Bryobacter aggregatus MPL3: one gene and its partner. The protein of the gene in region 1 interacts with the protein of each later gene in a pairwise test. Links are inferred from orthologs where the notes say so. Each region holds a gene or a part of one and is shown on either strand. Other genes may lie near its edges. The genes, in order: M017_RS0113395 and mobA.

What was found.
Region 2: the proteins of M017_RS0113395 (region 1) and mobA interact in binary tests that used the Escherichia coli proteins (3 or more experiments, as listed by UniProt). The link is inferred for Bryobacter aggregatus MPL3 from one-to-one orthologs.

The regions. Positions count from the first base shown.
Region 1 is NZ_JNIF01000003.1:2,862,612-2,872,554, reverse strand. Bases 1-2,999 are described here. They hold M017_RS0113395 (molybdopterin molybdotransferase MoeA), read left to right. Parts: upstream 1-904; coding sequence 905-2,095; downstream 2,096-2,999. Other genes in these bases: M017_RS0113385 (VWA domain-containing protein), read left to right, coding at 2,558-2,999; moaC (cyclic pyranopterin monophosphate synthase MoaC), read left to right, coding at 2,092-2,565; acpS (holo-ACP synthase), read right to left, coding at 409-906; M017_RS0113405 (CDP-alcohol phosphatidyltransferase family protein), read left to right, coding at 1-420. In the rest of the region: more of M017_RS0113385, read left to right, coding at 3,000-3,625; M017_RS0113380 (bifunctional metallophosphatase/5'-nucleotidase), read left to right, coding at 3,639-4,955; M017_RS0113375 (pyridoxal phosphate-dependent aminotransferase), read left to right, coding at 4,925-6,097; M017_RS0113370 (class I SAM-dependent methyltransferase), read right to left, coding at 6,081-6,641; M017_RS0113365 (DUF4352 domain-containing protein), read left to right, coding at 6,799-7,389; 16S rRNA (guanine(966)-N(2))-methyltransferase RsmD, read right to left, coding at 7,353-7,901; ATP-dependent DNA helicase RecG, read right to left, coding at 7,908-9,943. UniProt on the Escherichia coli protein: Catalyzes the insertion of molybdate into adenylated molybdopterin with the concomitant release of AMP.
Region 2 is NZ_JNIF01000003.1:523,009-532,682, reverse strand. What follows is about bases 5,006-7,735. They hold mobA (molybdenum cofactor guanylyltransferase), read left to right. Parts: upstream 5,006-5,932; coding sequence 5,933-6,538; downstream 6,539-7,735. Other genes in these bases: M017_RS0102875 (VTT domain-containing protein), read right to left, coding at 7,273-7,735; M017_RS0102880 (ABC transporter ATP-binding protein), read left to right, coding at 6,528-7,280; M017_RS27330 (lytic transglycosylase domain-containing protein), read right to left, coding at 5,193-5,777; M017_RS27335 (N-acetylmuramoyl-L-alanine amidase), read right to left, coding at 5,006-5,186. Also shown: M017_RS0102915 (M1 family metallopeptidase), read right to left, coding at 1-583; M017_RS0102910 (hypothetical protein), read left to right, coding at 655-1,194; M017_RS0102905 (hypothetical protein), read right to left, coding at 1,170-2,657; M017_RS0102900 (GGDEF domain-containing response regulator), read left to right, coding at 2,797-3,753; more of M017_RS27335, read right to left, coding at 3,750-5,005; more of M017_RS0102875, read right to left, coding at 7,736-7,923; M017_RS0102870 (peptidylprolyl isomerase), read right to left, coding at 7,923-9,674. UniProt on the Escherichia coli protein: Transfers a GMP moiety from GTP to Mo-molybdopterin (Mo-MPT) cofactor (Moco or molybdenum cofactor) to form Mo-molybdopterin guanine dinucleotide (Mo-MGD) cofactor.

The DNA of each region.
Region 1 (9,943 bases):
ACGGGCCAGGTAACGATGTTTGGCGGCTTTTTCGATAGCGTACTCGATCGCTATTCCGATCTGGCCCTGCTCATTGGCCTGCTCGTGTACTACGGCAACATCAACCGCCCTCTTTACGTGGTGTTGACTGCCATCGTTATGATGGCCAGCGTCATGATCAGCTATACGAGAGCCCGCGCGGAGAATACGATTCCGCAGTGTAAGGTGGGCTTCCTCGAACGGCCCGAGCGGGTTGTGCTGTTGATCATCGGCGCACTTTTCGATCGGATGGCTCCGGTGCTGTGGATCGCCGCGATTCTCGGCAACCTGACGGTTGTCCATCGCATGATTTTTACCTACCAGGAAGCAAAGCGTCTCGAAGACGCGCAAACCCGCGTACCGTCGGCCTCCAACGTCGCGGTCGGGCACTCATCCCTCTAAAACAACAATTGCCGTAACGTGCGTCCGGGTGTGACTGAACGAGACGTGGATGGAGTCCACCGCTCTGCTATTGGCCAGTTGCGCCGCGGAGCCATGGAGCACCATCCGCGGAGCGCCGCTCGGCGACACCGTAATCTCGAAATCACGCCAGGACATGCCCGTGGTCCAGGACGCTTGCAGTGCCTTGAATGCTGCTTCTTTGGCTGCAAATCGAGCCGCAAAACGCTCGATCGAATTTCCTTTCCCTTCGCAGAACGCGATCTCGCCCGCAGTAAAAACTCGATTGAGAAAACGTGGGCCAAACCGCTCAATCGAGTCGCCGATGCGCGCGCTTTCTTCCAGATCAATGCCGATGCCGAGAATCATAAAGTAAGTCGTTTCAGAGACAATCGAAAACTGCCCCGTACTTATCTTCGCAGGGCGCAGGAGCAACCATGCGCACAGACATTGTGCATTCATGCCGGCACGGTAGACTGAAGGCTTCATGGGGACTTTGAGTTTTGCCGCTGCCCGGCGCGCGGTGCTCGATCGCGTTGCAATTCCAGGAGCGATTGCGACCGAGTCGGTGTGGCTCACCGATGCGATGGGACGGGTTTGCGCAGAAGACATCGGATCGGATCGGGACATGCCGCCGCTACCGCGCAGTCTGCGGGACGGCTTTGCGGTACGTTCGAGCGATCTGCCCGGAAGGTTGACGGTCGCTGGGGAGATTCGCGCCGGCCAGATGCCCACAGAAACTCTCGTGGCGGGCACGGCGGTCTCCATCATGACGGGAGCCGTGATTCCAGACGGGGCGGATCAGGTTGTGATGAAAGAGCATGTGACGCGGGCAGCCGATCGCGTCGAAACCTCACGCCCCGGAGTGGCAGGCGAATGGATCAGCGCCGCCGGGAGCATGGCGCAGTGCGGCGAGGTGGTGCTGCCTCATGGGACCCGGATTGGCGCCGGAGCCATCGCGATGCTCGCCAGTGTCGGCAGAACCCAGGTGAGCGTCCTGCGGCAGCCCGTAGTGAGAATTCTCGCGACAGGTGACGAAGTGGTTGAGATCGCGCGGCAACCCAATGCGACCGAGGTGCGGAATTCCAATTCCTGGGCCCTCGCCGCCGATGTCAAACGCTTTGGCGGCAGACCGGAGATCTTGCCGATTGCTCCCGATGACGAGACGGTCACCCGGGATCTGATCGAGTACGGGTTGAAGGCAGATCTGTTGCTGATCAGCGGCGGGGTGTCGGCTGGGGATTATGACTTTGTCGAATCCGCATTGTCGCAGTTGGGGGCCGAATTCTACTTCACTGAAGTTGCCATCCAACCCGGCAAACCGACCGTATTCGGCAAGGCCAGGGGAACCTATTTTTTCGGGTTGCCTGGCAATCCATTGTCTACGCTTGTGACCTTTCGAGTCTTTGCCGAGGCGGCACTGGCCCGGCTCTGCGGTGTCGCGGAACCTGATTTTCAATTGAGCCGGGCGGCGCTCCGCTCGCCCTACCGCCATCGTCCCGGACTCACTCGCTTTCTCCCCGGCAAACTGAGCAACGAAGGGCGCAGTGTCGAAGTATTGCCCTGGCAGGGATCTGGCGACATTCCAGCGCTGGTGAGAGCCAATTGCCTGGTGGTGGTGGACTCCGAACAGGAGGAATGGGCCGCTGGAGACAGCATTGAGGTGATTCCCGCATGAGCAAGCTGAGCCATTACGACGAAGCCGGCAGCGCCAGGATGGTGGATATTTCCGGCAAGAGCAGCACGGTGCGCACGGCGCGCGGGCATGCGTTTGTCAAAATGCCGGCGGCAGTGCTCGCTGCGCTCCCCCACAATCCGAAGGGAGATCCGCTCGAGGTGGCCCGCGTAGCCGCCATTCTCGCGGCAAAACGGACCTGGGAGCTGATTCCCCTCTGTCACCAGATCCCGCTGGCGAAAGTAGATCTGGAATTTGGTATCGAAGACACAGGCATACGCGTCACTAGTGCAGTAGCATGTACTGCTGGGACCGGTGCCGAAATGGAAGCGTTAACCGCCGCAGCGATTGCCGCTCTGACCATCTACGACATGACCAAAGCCCTTGACAAAGGGATTGAGATTACGGACCTGTATTTGCTGAGCAAGAGCGGAGGGAAGAGTGGTGACTATGAGAGGCCAGGAAATGATTAGGAAATTTCGAGGTTGGATTGCGATTGCCGTGGTCGCTTCCGTCGCAGGTGTCGCCATCTGGGCACAGGATGATGTCATCCGAGTCACAACGCTGAATATCGTCGCCCCGACTGTAGTGAAAGACCGCGATGGAAATTTCATTAATGGTCTCGATGTGAAGGACTTTGTCCTGCGCGATAACGGCAAGGCCCAGGATCTGCGTCTGGACCAGTCCTATGTGCCGATCTCGCTCGTGCTGGTGATCCAGCGCAGCGCCTCCACCGAGCCCGTACTGCCCACCGTGCAGAAAATCGGCTCGATGATCACTCCGTTGATCATTGGAGATCGTGGCGAGGCGGCGATCGTCACCTACGATCACCGGATCGAGCTGAAACAGGATTTTACGAACGACACCGACAAATTCAAAGCGGCCCTCGACACGCTACGCCCTGGTTCCCAGACGCGGGCGATGTCCGATGCGGTGCTCTATGCCGCTCGCATGCTGAAGAAACGGCCCAAAGATCAGCGCCGCGTCATCGTTCTGGTGAGTGAGACGCAAGAGAGCGGCAGCACGGCACATGTGAAGGACGCACTGCTCGAAGTGGAGCTGAACAACATCCTCGTTTACTCAATCAACATGTCGCGCATCATGAACAAGATCATGGCCAAGCCCGGCTACCCGCGGCCCGATCCCGTACCGCCGAGTGCGCGGCCCCTGCCGGCAGGGATGGCGAACAATCCAACGACTCAGGCGCAGATGGGCGGGATGAGCGGCAGCTTCGGCAACATCATTCCTCTGTTCCAGGAAGTCTTCACCGCCTCGAAGGCAATCTTCATCAGCAACCCGCAGGAACTCTATACGCGGTATACGGGGGGCAGTGAGTATTCCTTCCTGAACCTGCGCGGATTTGAGACCGCCGTACAGAAATTAGGCGAGGAACTGCAAAGCCAGTACCTGTTGAGTTACAGTCCGTCCAACAAATTGGAAGGCGGCTGGCATGCAATCGAGGTGGAAGTGCGGCGCGGCGACGCGACGGTGAAGACGCGTGGCGGATATTGGATGGCGGCACGGGTCAACTAAAATACAGGAAGCCATGCGCTTTCTGCTTTATCTTGCCTGTCTGAGCTCTGCCTTTGCGCAGAGCTCTGTTGTTGATCTGACCATCCTGCATTACAACGATTTCCATGCCCGGTTGCTGCCTTCGGCACAGGGCGTCGGTGGTGCAGCTTACCTGGCCAGTGCGATCAAGCAGGAGCGCACCCATTGCCCGCGTTGCGTGTTGCTGAGCGCTGGCGATAGCGTGCAAGGCACTCCGGTTAGCACCATCTTTCGCGGCTTACCCGTCTTTGAGGTCCTACGGCCCCTGGGAGTCGATGCCTTTGCCTTGGGCAACCATGAGTTCGACTACGGCTACGAGCGCATCAACGACTTCATGGCTGCCTCCGGACCTCCAGTATTGGCGGCAAACTTCCTGACGCCGGAAGGCCGTCTTTTCACCGACCAGGCAAGCGTCATTCTCGAGCGCGACGGCCTACGCATCGGCATCGTCGGCGCACTGATGCAGGATCTGGTTCCGAGCCTGGAGCCCCCCTCCAAGCTGGGCGCAAACCGCATGACGCCCACCCTTGAGGCCCTGCGTGCGGAAGCGGCGCGGTTGCAGGGCAAGACCGATATTCTAATTGCGCTGGTGCATCTGTGGAAAGAGGGCTGCGATCAGATCGTACGGGAGTTGCCGGAATATGCGATTACCGTCTCCGGCCACGATCATGGCGGGCTGCAGCAGATGTATCGCGCCGACGACCGGGTTGGCGTTCGCGTCCGGAGCTATGGCTCGGAGTTGGGACGGCTGGATCTTCGTTATGACAAGGCAACCCGCAAAGTAGTCAGCGCCGAGTGGAAGCGGATTCCGATCACGACAGCAGCTTACCAACCGGACCCCGAAGTCGCCAAGCTCGTGCAGAAGTGGGAAGACAAGGTGAAGGCCGTTGTCGATACGCCGATCGGGAACAGCGCCGCGAAGAAGAACAAGGAAGAGACACGCCTGTGGATCCAACAGGTGATGCGCGACAAGACTGGGGCTCAGTTCGCATTGATGAATAGCGGCGGGGTACGCGATCTTTTCCCTGCCGGCCGCATCCATGCACGCGATGTCTGGAATATCATGCCCTTCGATAACATGCTGGTGACCGCCCGGGTGCCGGGACGGCTGCTTCCGGATTCGATCCGGGGGGACCAGCAGATCGATCCTGCCAAGCTCTACAGCTTCACCACGATTGATTTCCTGGTGGAAGGCTGGCGAGTGGGTGCCGATTCCAAGATGAAGGAACTCGGCTCGCTGATGCCGCTGGAAGGGCCCTTTCTCCGCGACGCCATGATCGAATGGGTCCAGTCGAAGCAGACCGTGGAATAGAAGAGAGCACCACCCTGCCTCCCTTCTCCAATCGATTTCCCTGGCGAGCTTCGCCGAACCGCATTGCGCAGCAACTCGCGGCCAAAAGCCGGCCCCGGATCGATCTGTCCATTTCGAATCCCACCCAAGCCAGGCTCGCACTCCCCGATCCCTTCTCGATGAGCGCTCTGGGCAGCGAGGGCTATGCACCAAGCGCCACCGGGGCCGCCCACATGCGCGAAGCCGTGAGCCGCTATTACGCAGAAGAGTTTGGTAGCAGCGTCCGAGCCGAGGACGTGCTGCTCACCACAAGCACAAGTGAGGCCTACAGCTACTGTTTCAAGATGATCGCCGAGCCCGGAGCGACCGTCCTGCTCCCGGAGCCATCCTACCCGCTGCTGCGCTTTCTGGTGGAAGCCGAAGGCCTGGTGGCAGCCAGCTATCCGCTGCACGAAGCACATGGCCAATGGATTCTCGATCGCGAACGCTTGCTTGCCGCCTGCGATACCTCGACACGCGCCGTGGTGGTGGTGAACCCGAACAATCCCACCGGGCATTTTCTATCGAGTGAGGATGCCGCCTGGCTCAGCGAAGTGGCAGGCGAGCAGTTCTGGGTGGTCTGCGATGAGGTGTTTGCCGACTATGCCTGGGGCAGGCAGCCCAGCCAGTCGCTGACGCAGTTGCCGGTGACCAATGTGCTCTGTCTCAGCGGACTCTCGAAGATCTGCGCGTTGCCGCAGATGAAGCTGGGGTGGATCGTGATGCCCCCGGACGAAGCGGTACGAAAGAACCTCGAGTTGGTGGCCGACACCTATCTTTCTGTGTCCAGCCCCATCCAGGAGGCGGCGGTCCGCTGGCTGGAGCGGAGAGCCGAGTTCCAGTTGCCCATCCGGGAGCGGTGCCAGGCCAATCTGGCCACGATTCAGGCGAGTGTCCAGGATACGGCTTGGGCCCTGCTGCCCGTCGAGGCGGGATGGGCCGCGATTCTCCGGGGCCCGGCCAGCATGGATGAAGAGGATCTGGTGCTGTCGCTCTTGGAGCAAGGCATCATCGTCCAGCCGGGCTTCTACTACGATCTTCCCTTCCCTTGCAGCCTCGTTCTCAGCCTCCTGACGCCACCTGAGGACCTTGTGACCGGGCTGGCCACTATGAAGTCTTCTTGAAGATCAGGATGTGCTGCCAGGGTAAGTCTTCATTGACCGTATCCAGCACAAAGCCCTCATCCTCCACTTCCAGCTTTGCTTCCTTGACGCTCATCTTGTGCTCCGGGCGAATCGGAACATAAGGATCTTCCTTGCGGTATTCAAGCAGGATCAAACGCCCGTCATCTTTCAACGCGGCTCGCAAGTTCGAGAGCATCACCTGGGGATGTGAGAACTCATGATAGACGTCCACCATGAGAATGACATCGCAACTCTTGGCAGGGAGCTTGGGATCTTTTTCATTCCCAAGCACAGGCTCCACATTGGAGATCTTCTGCTGGCGCATTCTCTTCTTGAGAAGCGACAACATTTCGGGCTGAATGTCGGTCGCAAATACCTTGCCCGTGGGCCCCACAACAGGCGCAATCCGGAGCGTGTAATATCCGCTTCCTGCCCCGATATCGGCAACCACCATGCCCTTTTCCAACTGCAGCAATTGAATCGCCCGGCTAGGATTTTCTTCGGCCTCCCGCTCATCTCTTTCGAGCCAATTCGCGCCGCCCATCCCCATGACTTGCGCAAGGCGTCTGCCCGATTTCGGATGCTGAATCTGAGCGAAAAGAGAGGTGCTAAAAACACAAAGGAGAAGAATTGGAGCGAGAATCTGTCGTCTAGGCAATTGCCAACACCCCCCAAAGTGAATTACGCTCATACCGAGTAAGATGACACAAGTTGAACCACAGTTCCATTCCCGACGATTCTTTCTGACAGCGACGAGTGTGGCTGCGGTCCTGCAATTTGGCTGCGCAAAAGATGCACTCGAGACCGATGCCAACATCCAGCGGGCGTCCAAGACATTTAAGATGGGCGAACGCGCCAGCGTTGGCTTGCTCACCTATAGCGTTCTTGAGTCTACTTACTTCACGCAATTGGGCGATCAGGGAAAAGTACGGCTGGCGGAAAAGAGATTTCTCGTCATTCGCCTTTCCATTACGAATGGCGGCGGGAAGGAAGCAGAGATCCCACTCTTCCGGCTGGTTGATAACCAGGGAGTGGAGACTCCCGAGTTGCAGGAAGCGGAATTTCTCTCCGGATGGTTTGGCATCATTCGCAAAGTTGGTCCGACGATGACAGAAGAAGGACGCATCCTTTTCGATGTCACACCCAAGAACTACAAATTGGAAGTGAGCGACGGCGGCGAAACCGGCAAGGAGCAACTCGCATTTATTGAAATCCCGATGGACTTCGATACGGCCGAACCCATCCCCGCCGCAGGTCAAGGCATTCCGTCTGCACCAGCCGCGCAGAAATAAAAACTGATCCAGTTGTCGGCTTGCTTGAGTTGCCGCTTCAACTCGAGCTTACCTGATTTCTCCGGCAGCACCAGCCGCCGGTCATGCTGCATCAGAAGTAAATCGGGCGGGTTCTCGCCGAAATATTGGAGGCAGTTGAGATACTCGGCCTCTGCCTCATACGGCGGATCGACAAAAACGATTCCCGGAAAAGGCCGGGAGAGCGCCGCCCGTACTTTCTTGGCGATCACGTTGGTGCGCTTCTCGATGCCGAGACTTTTCAAGTTGGCCCGCAGCGCTTCGAGCGCGAGGCGGTCGTGCTCGACAAACGTCACCGAGGACGCGCCCCGGCTGAGTGCTTCAATACCAACGGCGCCTGAGCCCGCATAGAAATCGGCAAAGGGCACGCCTTCCAGTTGGGGCGCGATGGAGCTGAAGAGCGATTCCCGCAACCGGTCAGGTGTGGGTCTCGTGGCCTCGCCCTTGGGCGCCATCAATTTTCTACTGCGGAATTCTCCCGCGATCACTCTCATCGTGTTCTAACCCACCTGCCCCAGGCCGTAACGGCGCTGCCAATTCTGTTCGAGATACTGCAATGCATTGCGGTATCCCTCTGTCCCATTTTCCCGTTCGATGAAGGCGCGTGCCTCTTCGCGGGCCATTTCGAGGATTTCGCGGTCTTTGAGGATGTGTGCAAAGCGCAATTGCGGGAGTCCGGACTGCCGCGTGCCAAAGAATTCCCCGGGCCCGCGGATCTCAAGGTCGGTCTCCGCCAGCCGGAAGCCATCGCTGGTTTGCACCATCGCGCGAATCCGTTGCTCACTCACTTCATTCAGCTTTCCCGTCACCAGGTGGCAGAAGCTCGCATGCGCCCCCCGCCCCACCCGGCCGCGCAATTGGTGCAACTGGGCGAGGCCAAACTTCTCCGCATTCTCGATCACCATCACCGTTGCGTTGGGAACATCCAAACCGACTTCGACAACGGTTGTCGCCACCAGAACATCCACCTCATGATTTTTGAACTGCTGCATCACCGCATCCTTGTCCCCGGAGCTCAACTGGCCATGCAAGAGCGCGACACGGAACCCGGAGAAGATCTTCCCGGAGTGCATCTCAAACATCTTTTGCGCGCTCTTGAGATCGGGCGAGTGCTCCGAATCGTCCACGAGCGGATAGACGATGTAGGCCTGCCGGCCTTGCACCAGTTCTTTGCGAACCGCCTCCCAGACACTCTTCGCCGCAGTCGCCGGAGAATGCTTCGTGATGACCGGCTTGCGGCCAGGCGGCATCTCGTCGATCACACTGACGTCCAGATCGCCGTAAATGGTCAATGCGAGCGTGCGAGGGATCGGCGTTGCCGTCATCACCAGCACGTCAGGGGCGAGGCCTTTCTGGCGCAGGAAGAGGCGCTGCAGCACGCCAAAGCGATGTTGCTCATCGATGATCGCAAGCCCTAATTTTGCGAACTCAACGCTCTTCTCGAGAATGGCATGCGTGCCCACCACAATCTGCACATGCCCCTCGGCGATCAGCTTCTTCACCTGCTGCTTCTCGCGCGCCGTTTGTGAGCCCACCATCATCGCGACGTTGTAGCCGAGGCGGCGGAAGAACTTCTGCATCGACAAGTAGTGCTGCGTCGCCAGGATCTCCGTCGGAGCAAGCAACGCCACCTGGTAGCCATTTTCCACCGCAATCACCGCAGCCTCGGCAGCCACCAGCGTCTTGCCGCTGCCCACGTCCCCTTGCAGCATGCGGTTCATCGGGTGAGGCTGCGACATGTCTGTCGCGATCTCCTTCAAGGCCCGCAACTGCGCCGCTGTCGGCTTGAAGGGCAGCATCTGCTTCACCCGCTCGCGGATCTTGTCAGTGAGTTGGAAGGCGATTCCCGGACTGCGCTTCACCTCGCGCTGCTTGCGCAACAGCCCAAACTCCAACCAAAAGAACTCTTCAAAGATCAGGCGCATGTGGCCCGGAGAGCGGCGGCTATTCAGCGCATCGAGATTCAGCTCCGTCGGCGGCTCGTGCACCTCGTGCAGGGCTTTGCCAATGCGCGGCAAACGGAAGCGCGTGAGGATGTCAGCGGGCAAGGCATCATTCAGTTCTCCGGTCGCCTCCATTGCCCGGCTGACAAAGCGCCGGATCTGCTTGGTGGAGATCTTGCCGATGGATTCATAGATGGGGACGATGCGGCCCATGTGGAGCGCGAGTTCCGGATCGCCCTCCTCGGGAAGCACTTCGAACTCGGGATGGGCAAGAAAGACGCGGCCCCCCTGGAAGTCGAACTCCGCCTTCCCAAAGAGCGCCAGACGGAGGCCAGGGACAATCTCGCTCGCCAGATACTTCGCGTTGTACCAGCGCGCCTGGAGACGATTGCCCTGCTCGTCCTGAAGCTCGGCTTCAAAGAGGACTTGCGATCCTTTGCGCCAGGTGCGCGTACGCGTCGAGGCGACAATCGCAAGCAAGGCCCCGCTCTGCCCTTCCCGGAAGTGTTTGAGCGGCAGAAAGCGGCTCCGGTCCTCATAACGGAATGGGGGGCAGAATAAAAGATCCTCAACGGTTTCGAGCCCCTTGGCCC
Region 2 (9,674 bases), 2.3 Mb from region 1 along the record:
GAGTGCGCTGGTTGCCGGTGGTCTGGTCCGATTCCGGGTTCGTATTGCTGACTGCCGACAGGGAGGCGGGGAAGTGCAGCGTCAGTTGCCAGGGCGTTTTGTACTGCGGCTCATCGAAACAGGGAAATGCGCCCCGGGCGTCACTCGGCTCAAACTGCGTAAAGAGATACCAACTGCCGTTGTCGCGCTGGCGGAAGATACTCGAACTGGATTTCGATGAAATCAGCCCGGTGTAATGAATCTGGAGTTGGATCGTTCCGGCGGGTAGGGGGCGTGGGAAGCTGAAACCAACGAAATCTTCACCTCCCGGAATGACTTTGGCCGGGATGCTTTTTCCGGCGAGGATTACTACCGCTTTCTGAATGGAAAGGTGGTTCTGATGCAGCCACAGGGTGGAACGGGGCTCGGCCAGGGAGATCTCGATCTCGATGGAAGCTTCGAATTGCTCCCGCTCCGGGTTCAGGGTGAGTTCCGCCTGGTATCGCTGTGGAAAGGCTTTTTGCACTTCTCCAAGCCTGAGCTTCGGTGGCGCCGCATCCAAGGCAGTCAGAACCAGAAAGAGTAACGCCAGACGGATGCCCATGGATTCATCTTAGGGCCTGGGGACGAAGGGCGCCCCCAGATGAGGAGTCTTTAAGTTATCCTTCCATAGGCATGGAAACTGAAAGCGTCCACGCAGTTCTCGTGCGTCTGGTCCGCCATCCGTGGCGGGAAATCGTTCTCCGTTGGAACTGGAAATCGGCGGTCACCAGTGCATTGATTCGCGCGGTGATTTTTTTTGTGGCGAACTTATCGGCGGGGCGGGCGGCTGCGGTGGGAGCGATGGAAGCCGAGTTTCTCTGGCGCTTTGCCGTGGCGGGCTTTGTTGGCAGTATCATCCAGAGTTTACGGCGAGCGGAACCCTTATGGCAGGCGACCTTGATCACTGCCGTTGTCTTGCCGCTGTTGAATCACAGCATCGAGTTTCTGGTGCATTACACCCGTGGGACGCCAAAGTTGATGACCAGTATTCTGGCAAGTGTCTGCTTCACGGTGATCGCGATGTTATTCAATGCCTATGCGATGCGGCGTGGGGCGATGATTATCGGCAAAGAGGGGCGTCCCCTGTGGCGCGATCTACTCGATATGCCGCGCCTGATCTGGGGCTTTCTCCTTTGGATTCTTCGGATTCAGCGCTCCTCCCAGAGCTTGTGATAGCGGCCCATCCAGTAGGGAAGCAAGAAGATCGTTCCGTCGTCCTCTGACTGGCCTCCATCGCCGCCGTCGAGCACAAAAGGATTTCCATTCCACTTGATCACCTGTCGCTCATCGGGCGGAATCCACTGGGTGGTCTGTTTTTTATCGAAGCGGTCTAACTTTGCCTCGAGCGGTAGATCCTTGCGCCAACTGTTTTCGACAGTCCACGTGGTGAGGTCAAGCGGCAGGCGCTGGAGCGTGGCAATCGATTCCTGCCGGAGCGTTTTGTTTTCACCTCGGACGATCTCGTAAATTGTGTTCCAGAGCGGATTCTTTTCGCGACGGATATTCTCGAACCAATCGTCCAGTGCTCTGCGAATGGCTGTATTGTAAGTCGGATTCTTGCCATGGAGTAGGAGCGGGTAGAAGCTGAGCATGGCGAGTTCTTCATCGGAATAGTTGATTTCGACGCTCCGGGTCTTGAGTTCTCCTGCGATTTTGAGATAGCCGAGGTCCTCGGCGACCTTTTTCAACTCGCGATCATAACGGGCATCGCCCGTGACATGTCCGGCCGTGGTGAGAAAACTCAACAACTCGATGGCATTGAGTGGCGAATCGCTGCGGCCCTCGCCATTGAAATAGTCGGGGGACCACTTACCCCAACGAGTTGGCTTCCCATTGCGGTCAATGAGGTAGTAATGATTTTTGAGTATGAAATCAATCATCCGGCGGCAGGTGGCTTGTAGCTCACTGCGCAACGGACCGGGAGGGAGGAGATCCCAGCCAATGGAGAAGATGAGAAAGTGGCCGACAATCTCATCGGAACTGGTGTCGGACTTCCACTGGTATTTGCCGTCCGCGCTGGGATACCAGACACCGTCTTTCGGCTTCGGGTCTTCAGTTCTGACATAGGTGCGTGCCGGATAACCAGGCACGCCGGTAATCTTTTCAAGAAAGAGGATGGCGCGAATGGCTCTCTCCGCGCGGCGCAGTGCTTCGTTGCTACCTGTGCTTCGATACTCGAAGAGGTTGGCTGCGGCGTACATGGCGGTCCAGAGGCCGTCGTTGTCGCTGGATGTCGGTTTGCCCTTCGGGGAATCGGCGATGAAGCCATACCGATCGTGACGGCCCGCAATTCCTTGGTAGTGACGGGCCTTGGCTTCGAGTGTCTGATTCTCAAACCAAATCTCGCTATCGCCGCAACTGGTATGAACTCGAATTCTCCCTGGTTGCGGTTCCGAGATCTGATGTACTTGGTCGCAAGGCAGAAACCGTTTGCTGTGAAAAAGCCGGCCGTTCCGGGTCACTCCGCGCACTGCGATCTTCCAAACCGAGGAATCCGAGGCAAGAAAGTCTGCCTTGGTTGCAGGCACCACGTTTGCTTGTGGAAACTGTTGTACCCGAACTTGCGGAAACGACGGCAATTGGAGAACTGTAGCGCCCAATTGGAAAGAGACCAGCAAAAGATAGATTCTCAGCACATGATCAAGATACATTAAATTTCAAAGATTTCTAGCGAAGACTGTTGCCGTTGAGACACTTGCATCCAGCCTTGAGAAGACGAACAATAGAGAGAGTAGGTTTACTGGTCGTTGGTAAGCAACAAGGAAAAGATTAGGGATGAAGGTACTCATTGCCGATGACAGCCTAGTCAGTCGGCATATGTTGGAAGCCACTGTGAAGAAATGGGGTTACGAGCCAATCGTTGCTTGTGACGGAAAAGAGGCTTGGGATCTTCTTCAAAAAGAAGGCGCTCCGCAACTTGCGATTCTAGATTGGGTGATGCCTCTGCTCACCGGGCCGGAGGTGTGTAAACTCGTGCGCCAACAGCAGCGCGAGACCTACACCTATATGCTTCTGCTTACGAGCAAGAATCAGCGGGAAGACCTGATTGAAGGCATGGATGCCGGCGCCGACGACTATATTACTAAGCCCTTTAATCATCATGAGTTGCAGGTACGGTTGCGTGCGGGGAGACGCATTGTGGAACTCCAGGCGGAACTGCTTGAAACACAAGCAAAATTGCGCGACCAGGCAACCCACGATGCGCTGACAAAGGTTTATAACAGGCATTCTATTTTCGAGGTGCTCGAGCGGGAATTACGGCGCGGAGAGCGCGATCAAATGCCGATTGGTGTCGCCCTGCTCGATATTGATTTTTTTAAGTCGGTGAATGATACCTATGGGCATATTGCGGGAGATACCGTTTTAACCGAGGCTGCCAGACGCATTAAAGCTTCAATCCGGTCTTATGACTCGATTGGGCGCTATGGGGGTGAGGAGTTTCTCATTATCCTGCCGGGCTGTGATGAGGCCTGCACGCGGAGCCAGTCAGATCGCATTCGCCGTGCCTTGGCAAGCGAGCCGATGCCGATCTCTGAAGATGCGCATCCCGATACTTCGCTTGCCTTGACCGCAAGTTTTGGCAGCACGACTGCGCTCCCAGGGATCCGGGCAACCCCTGAATCCTTATTGCGCGTGGCGGATGAGTGTCTCTATGAGGCAAAGCGCGCCGGGCGCAACCGGATCGTATTTCGATCTCTGAGTAGTGAGGCTGGGGCTCCGGCGGGGGTTTAGTGTTGGCCGGCGTTTTGCGCAACGGTGAAGTGGCTGAGCGTTCCCGCATACTGGGAGAGGCCGCGGTAGATCGATTCCGCAATCTTCTGCCGGTACTCGGGTTTGCGCAGTAAGGCTTCTTCTTTCGGGTTACTCAAGAAGCCAATTTCACTCAGAACGCTTGGCATTTGTGCGCCAATTAAAACGATAAATGGGGCCTTGCGTACGCCGCGGTCTTTCGAGACAATCCCCGCTTTTGCGGAACCGGCTTGTAAAGAACTTTGTACTTTGCTGGCGAATTCGCGTGACTCATCGATCTTTTCTTTCAATGCAATCTTCTTGATCAGATCCCCAAGATCGGAGACGCCTCGTCCGCTGGATGCATTCTCACGCGCTGCGACTTCGAGCGCTTCCGGCGAGGAGGTGAAGTTCAGATAGTAAGTCTCGACGCCGGTGGCCGCCTTGGCGGGCGAAGAGTTGGCATGGATCGAGATAAACAGATCGGCATGGTTCTGGTTGGCAATGATGGGACGCTGGTCGAGAACGATAAAGGTATCGTCCTTGCGGGTGTAGATCACTTCGCTGCCTAGGCCATCTTCGATGAGGGTTCCCAGCCGCTTGGCCACGTCCAGGACGACATCTTTTTCAAGCAGACCGGTGATCCCGATACTGCCGACATCGTGGCCGCCATGGCCTGCATCGATCACCACTTTGCCGATCTTCAGTCCCAGCACCCGTGTCAGCGACTGCTTGCCAGAACTGGTGCGTGTGGCGGCGATGGCGGGTGAGATAGGGCGGGAGGCGGTTTTGGCCGGCATCGCACCCTTCAATTCGAGCGTCTGGATTCCGGTGACGCGATAGGGAAGCTGGGAGGTTTCGACGCGCGGGAGCCGAAAGGCGGCGGTGCTAAGCAACGGCGGATCGGGCATGCGGAAGCCACCCCGGTAAGGCGTTGCGACGTTCCGGGCCAGTACGGTTGGGACAGGAGGCGGGGCATCGGCCAGAGGATTGCGCAGGCCCGATTCTTTGTGCGCGCTGCGCAGCTCGACGACGAGCCGGTTGGGGTCCTTGGCCACGATGGTTCGATACTCGATATCAGAACGGAGGAGATCGAAGACCAGGCGGGTGACGCCTTTCTGATTCTCGGCCACACGGATCTGCTTCAGCAGCTTGTCGTTGGTCGAGACGGTCTGGATGGTGCGATCCGACTTTCCGGAAAGCATCGGAACCGTATCGCGGAAGTCAATGAAGACGCGGCTGGGGTTTTCGATGCGGTCGGATTTGATGTCAATGACCCCATTGACCGCGATCGTCACGCGGGTGAGCTGGTCAAGGCTGGCAATCTGAATTGCGGTGACGCTGCCAAGCTTGGATTTTGCCTTCTCCTGCGCATTCCCGGCCACGCAGAGGAGCAGCGCTGCAAGAGTTTGGATGGTAGCTTGGGTCCGCGGCATTGCTTCCTAAGGGATATGAAGGTGGATCCGGCCATCGGCATCGATGACCTGCTGAATTTTGGGCTGAGGCTTCTCAACGGGCTGAGCAGCAACCGCTGGAGCTTGTAATTTCTTGGAATCGCCGTACTTCTTGCCGACCTTATAGACATAATCGATCGTCTCCGGGTAGGGAGGGATCCATCCATGCTTTTTGACGGCTGCTTCTCCCGCGTTGTAAGCGGCGAGCACCAGGCGATCATCATCGAACTTGGTTTTGAGATAACGGAGAAACTTGACGCCTCCCTCGATATTCTGACGGGCATCGAAGGCATTGAGCACGCCCAATTGCTTTGCAGTGGCCGGCATCAGTTGCATGAGACCCATGGCTCCCTTGGGAGAGAGTGCGTATTGGTTGTAATTACTCTCCACCTGGAGGACGCTTTTCACGAGTAAGGGGTCCACGCCGTGATTGGCGGCGCTTTGCTCGACGAACTCGTCAAAGTCAGCCCGGCCAGTTGCAACCGGCTTGGCGGGACGGGTGGCCGCGGAGGATTGTGTGAAGGCTTCGAGCGAGGGCACTTCCTTCGGCAGGATCACTTGGGAACGAACCAAACGGCCGCTTCCGCGATCTACGCGTACTATAGTACGAATCGCCGCTGCGTCCACTCCCCAGCCGGGAAGACCCGCAAGGCAAAAGCACGCTACGCTGAAACAAAAGCGGCTCATTTTATTCCTCCTCATCATAACCAAAAACTCTTTTTGAATCAATGAATTACTCTCCAGCCTTCATTCCGTACCGCGATGTGCGAGCGTATTTGCTTGCCGGAGGAGCCAGCCGGCGCATGGGGACCGACAAGGCCGTCCTGCCATTTGAAGGGCAACCGCTGCTGCTGCATCTGGCGAAAGTACTGGCTTCCGTGGTGGCAGATCCGCGGCTTTTGGCCCCAGCCGGACGGTACGAACAATTCGGTTTGCCAGGGCTCGAAGACCGCCGGATGGGCTGCGGACCGCTAGCGGGAATTGAAACAGCGCTCCTCGATTCCGATTGCGAATGGAATCTCATCCTCGCTTGCGACATGCCCTTTGTCACTGCGGAGTGGCTCACTACGATGATCGAGGTGGCACTTGCCAGTGAGGCGACAGTCCGCTGCATTTGTACGGGCGAGAATCCGCTGTTGGCTCTGTGGCGGCGGAGTGCTCTTTCTGAGGTGCAGGGCGCGCTGGATGCAGGAAATTTCCGGCTCCGTGATCTCTTAGAGCCTCTGAACGCGAAAAAACTCATTCCCCCAGACCCGCAAATCTTGGCAAACTGGAATCGTCCCGAAGACTTGCCTGGATATCCAAGCGAAGGAAAAGCGAATTTTGAGCGTTGAAGGCTTCCCCTACTACATTGAGTTCCGGCACGTTTTTAAGACGTTCGATCGGCCGATTTTAGTCGACACAAATTTTTATGTTCCTGCAGGAGAAACGGTCGCCATTATCGGACGCAGCGGTGTGGGCAAGTCCGTCAGCTTGGCAACGATCATGGGCTTTCTCAAACCCGACGAAGGGCGTGTCATTGTCGGGAATCGGGATATTACCTTCTTTGATGAAGCAGAATTGCGCAAAGTACGGAAGAAGGTCACGATGGTGTTCCAGTCGGGGGCCCTTTTTGATTCCCTGACTGTTGGCGAGAATATTCTGTTTTCGCTCGAGTTGCGCGACGACTACGACATGCAAAACAAAGAGGATGTGGTGGACGGTCTCCTCGACATGGTGGAACTGCTGCCATATAAGGATTCCTATCCGGCCGATCTTTCTACCGGACATCGCCGTGCTGTGGCGATTGCACGGGCGCTTGCCGCGCAGCCGGAATGCGTTCTCTACGACGAACCGACAACGATGGTGGATCCGATCATGGCGCATCATCTCGCGATGTTAATGTTGCGGCTGAAAATGCAGTTGCGCCTGACGAGCGTTGTGGTGACTCACGACCTCGAGTTAATGCGTACGGTGGCCGACAAAGTCGTGTTTCTGAGCGAGGGAAAGGTTGCTTATTTCGGTCCCGTCGAAGGGCTTGAGGAATGTAACGACGAGCTGATCCAGGAGTTTTTAAAGCTGGACCGGATCAGCTAGCCGTACGAGCTTTCCACGTCTCAAAGGCAACTGGGAGAACGGAGAGGACAAGAATCAGCAAAATGACCTTGTCGAAGTACTTCTGGATGATCGGAATTCCACCGAGCAGATAGCCCATCGTGGTGAAGAGCAGAACCCAGCCGATGCCACCAAAGATGTTGAAGGAGAGAAAGCGGCGGTAGCTCATTCGGCCCACTCCCGCCACAAAAGGCGCAAAGGTGCGGATGATGGGGACAAAACGAGCGTAGATGATCGTCTTTCCGCCGTGCTTCTGGTAGAAGGCTTCCGTCTGCTGGAGGTACTTTCGCTTAAAGAGGCGGCCGTCGGGCCAGCTGTAGACGGCCTTTCCAGCCTGATGCCCCAGATAGTAGCCTGTCGCATCGCCCACGATGGCCGCGACGATCAACAAGCTATTGACAAGCAGGTAGTCGAGCTTTTCGGCTCCACAGAGCACACCAACGATGAACAAGAGACTATCGCCGGGGAGAAAGAGCCCGATAAGCAGTCCGGTCTCCGAGAAGATGATCGCGAAGAGGGCCAGGTAGCCAGGCCATCCGGTGAGCGTGCTCTCAAAGAGAGCACGCAACTTCTCGGCACTGATCAGGGTCTTGATCAGCTCAATCAACTGCTGAATGGAGTCCATCAGTTGCTGTAGCTCTGCGCGATCCGTTTCTTTGCTGCTTCGTCGATTTTGATCTGACCGTCGCTAATCATGCGCTTGACCAGAGTTTCTTCAAAAATATCGGCACGCTCGGCGGCCTTGCGGTTCTTGACGATGTTGACGAACTCAGCGCGGCGCGGCGGGAAGAGATTCATGTCAGCGGGCTTGTGTTCGATGACTTTGACAAAGAAGAACTTGCTGTCCACCGAGATTGGGCCCAGCAATTCTCCGGTCTTCTTCTGGAAGGCTTCTGCCAGCGTCGAGGCTGGGCCGAGACCATCGGCAAAACCCTGACGGTTGAATTCCTGAGTGGATTTCACAGGGGTACCGAATTCCTTTGCGATCTTGGCGAGATCGCCATCGGCGGTCTTCATGAGCTCTGTTCCACGATTGCGGAGATCGCTAACCTTCTTGTTGGAGGCCGCAATGCGAAGGTTCGCCATGATGACGTTATGAACTTCAGCGAGGGTGGCTGGGCGCTTCGGGATCACCTGATCGACCGAGAGGATGATGATCCGATTGGCGTCGATGGTGATGGGATGTGTGAATTCGCCGACCTTCAGAGTGCTTACGGCTGAAAAAACTTCCGGCTTGGCGCCTATATTTCCGAGGGGCATGTCCGAACTTTTGTATTCAAACTTGACGGCGGGAATGTTGAACTTCGCCATGGTTTCGTTCGCGCGCTTTGGGTTCTTCTCGAGGTCGCTGTGGAGGTCGTCGGCAAACTTGCCAACGCCGGCGCTGCTCTTCTGGCGCAGAATGTCGGCGGTGAGGGGAGCCTTGATCTCCTCAAAGGTGCGCAGGCCTGCCGGTTGACGTTCCAGAACTTCAATGATGTGGTAGCCAAACTCGGTCTTGATCGGGGCGCTGATGGTTTTCAGAGGACCGACGAAGGCGTAGTCGTCAAAGCCTTTGACTGTTTGCCCGCGGGTGATGAAGCCAATGTCGCCACCATTGTCCTTGGATCCAGGATCTTCGCTGTACTTCTTGGCGAGGTCTTCAAACTTGGCGCCGGCTTTCAGTTCTCCAGATACCTTGATAGCGAGCGCCTTCATTTTGGCGTCTTCGGCCTCTGGTTTTTCTTTGGTTTTGAACAGGATATGACGGACGTGCGAGCGCTCCGGCATCCGGAAGTTCTCGAGGTTCTCGTTATAGGCACGCCGGACCTCGTCTTCCGTGACTTCCATCGAGGCCATCACCTTGGCCGTATCGATATTGTACAGGGTGACAACACGGGATTCCGGAACCGTGTAAGAGGCCTTGTTCTTGTCGAATTCAGCCTGGACGTCGGCTTCCGTGATCGAGATTGTCTTGCCGATTTCCATCGGGTCGAGCACCGTGTATTCGACCTTGATCTTCTCTTCAGCGTCGCGGTAGGCATCTTCCACTTCTTTGGGCGTAGCGACGGCGCTCATCAGAATCAGCGTACGGAGGCGCTGGGTCTCGATGTCCTTCTTCATGCTGTCTTCAAACTGGGCTACTGTCAGGCCCGTCTGCTTCAGCATCTGCTCGTACATCTGGCGGCCGACAAACTTGCCATCCTGCCAAAGGGCCGGAACATCCTTCTGAATTTTGAGCGCAACATCCTGATCGGATGTCCCCATACCGGCTTCTCCGGCGTAGCAGGCAACACCCTTGACGGCAACATACTGATCGACGAACTGCGGAATGAAAATGGCAGCGCTCTCGGGCGGCAGCGATTGCCTGTTTAGCATCTGCTGCATCTTCAGTCG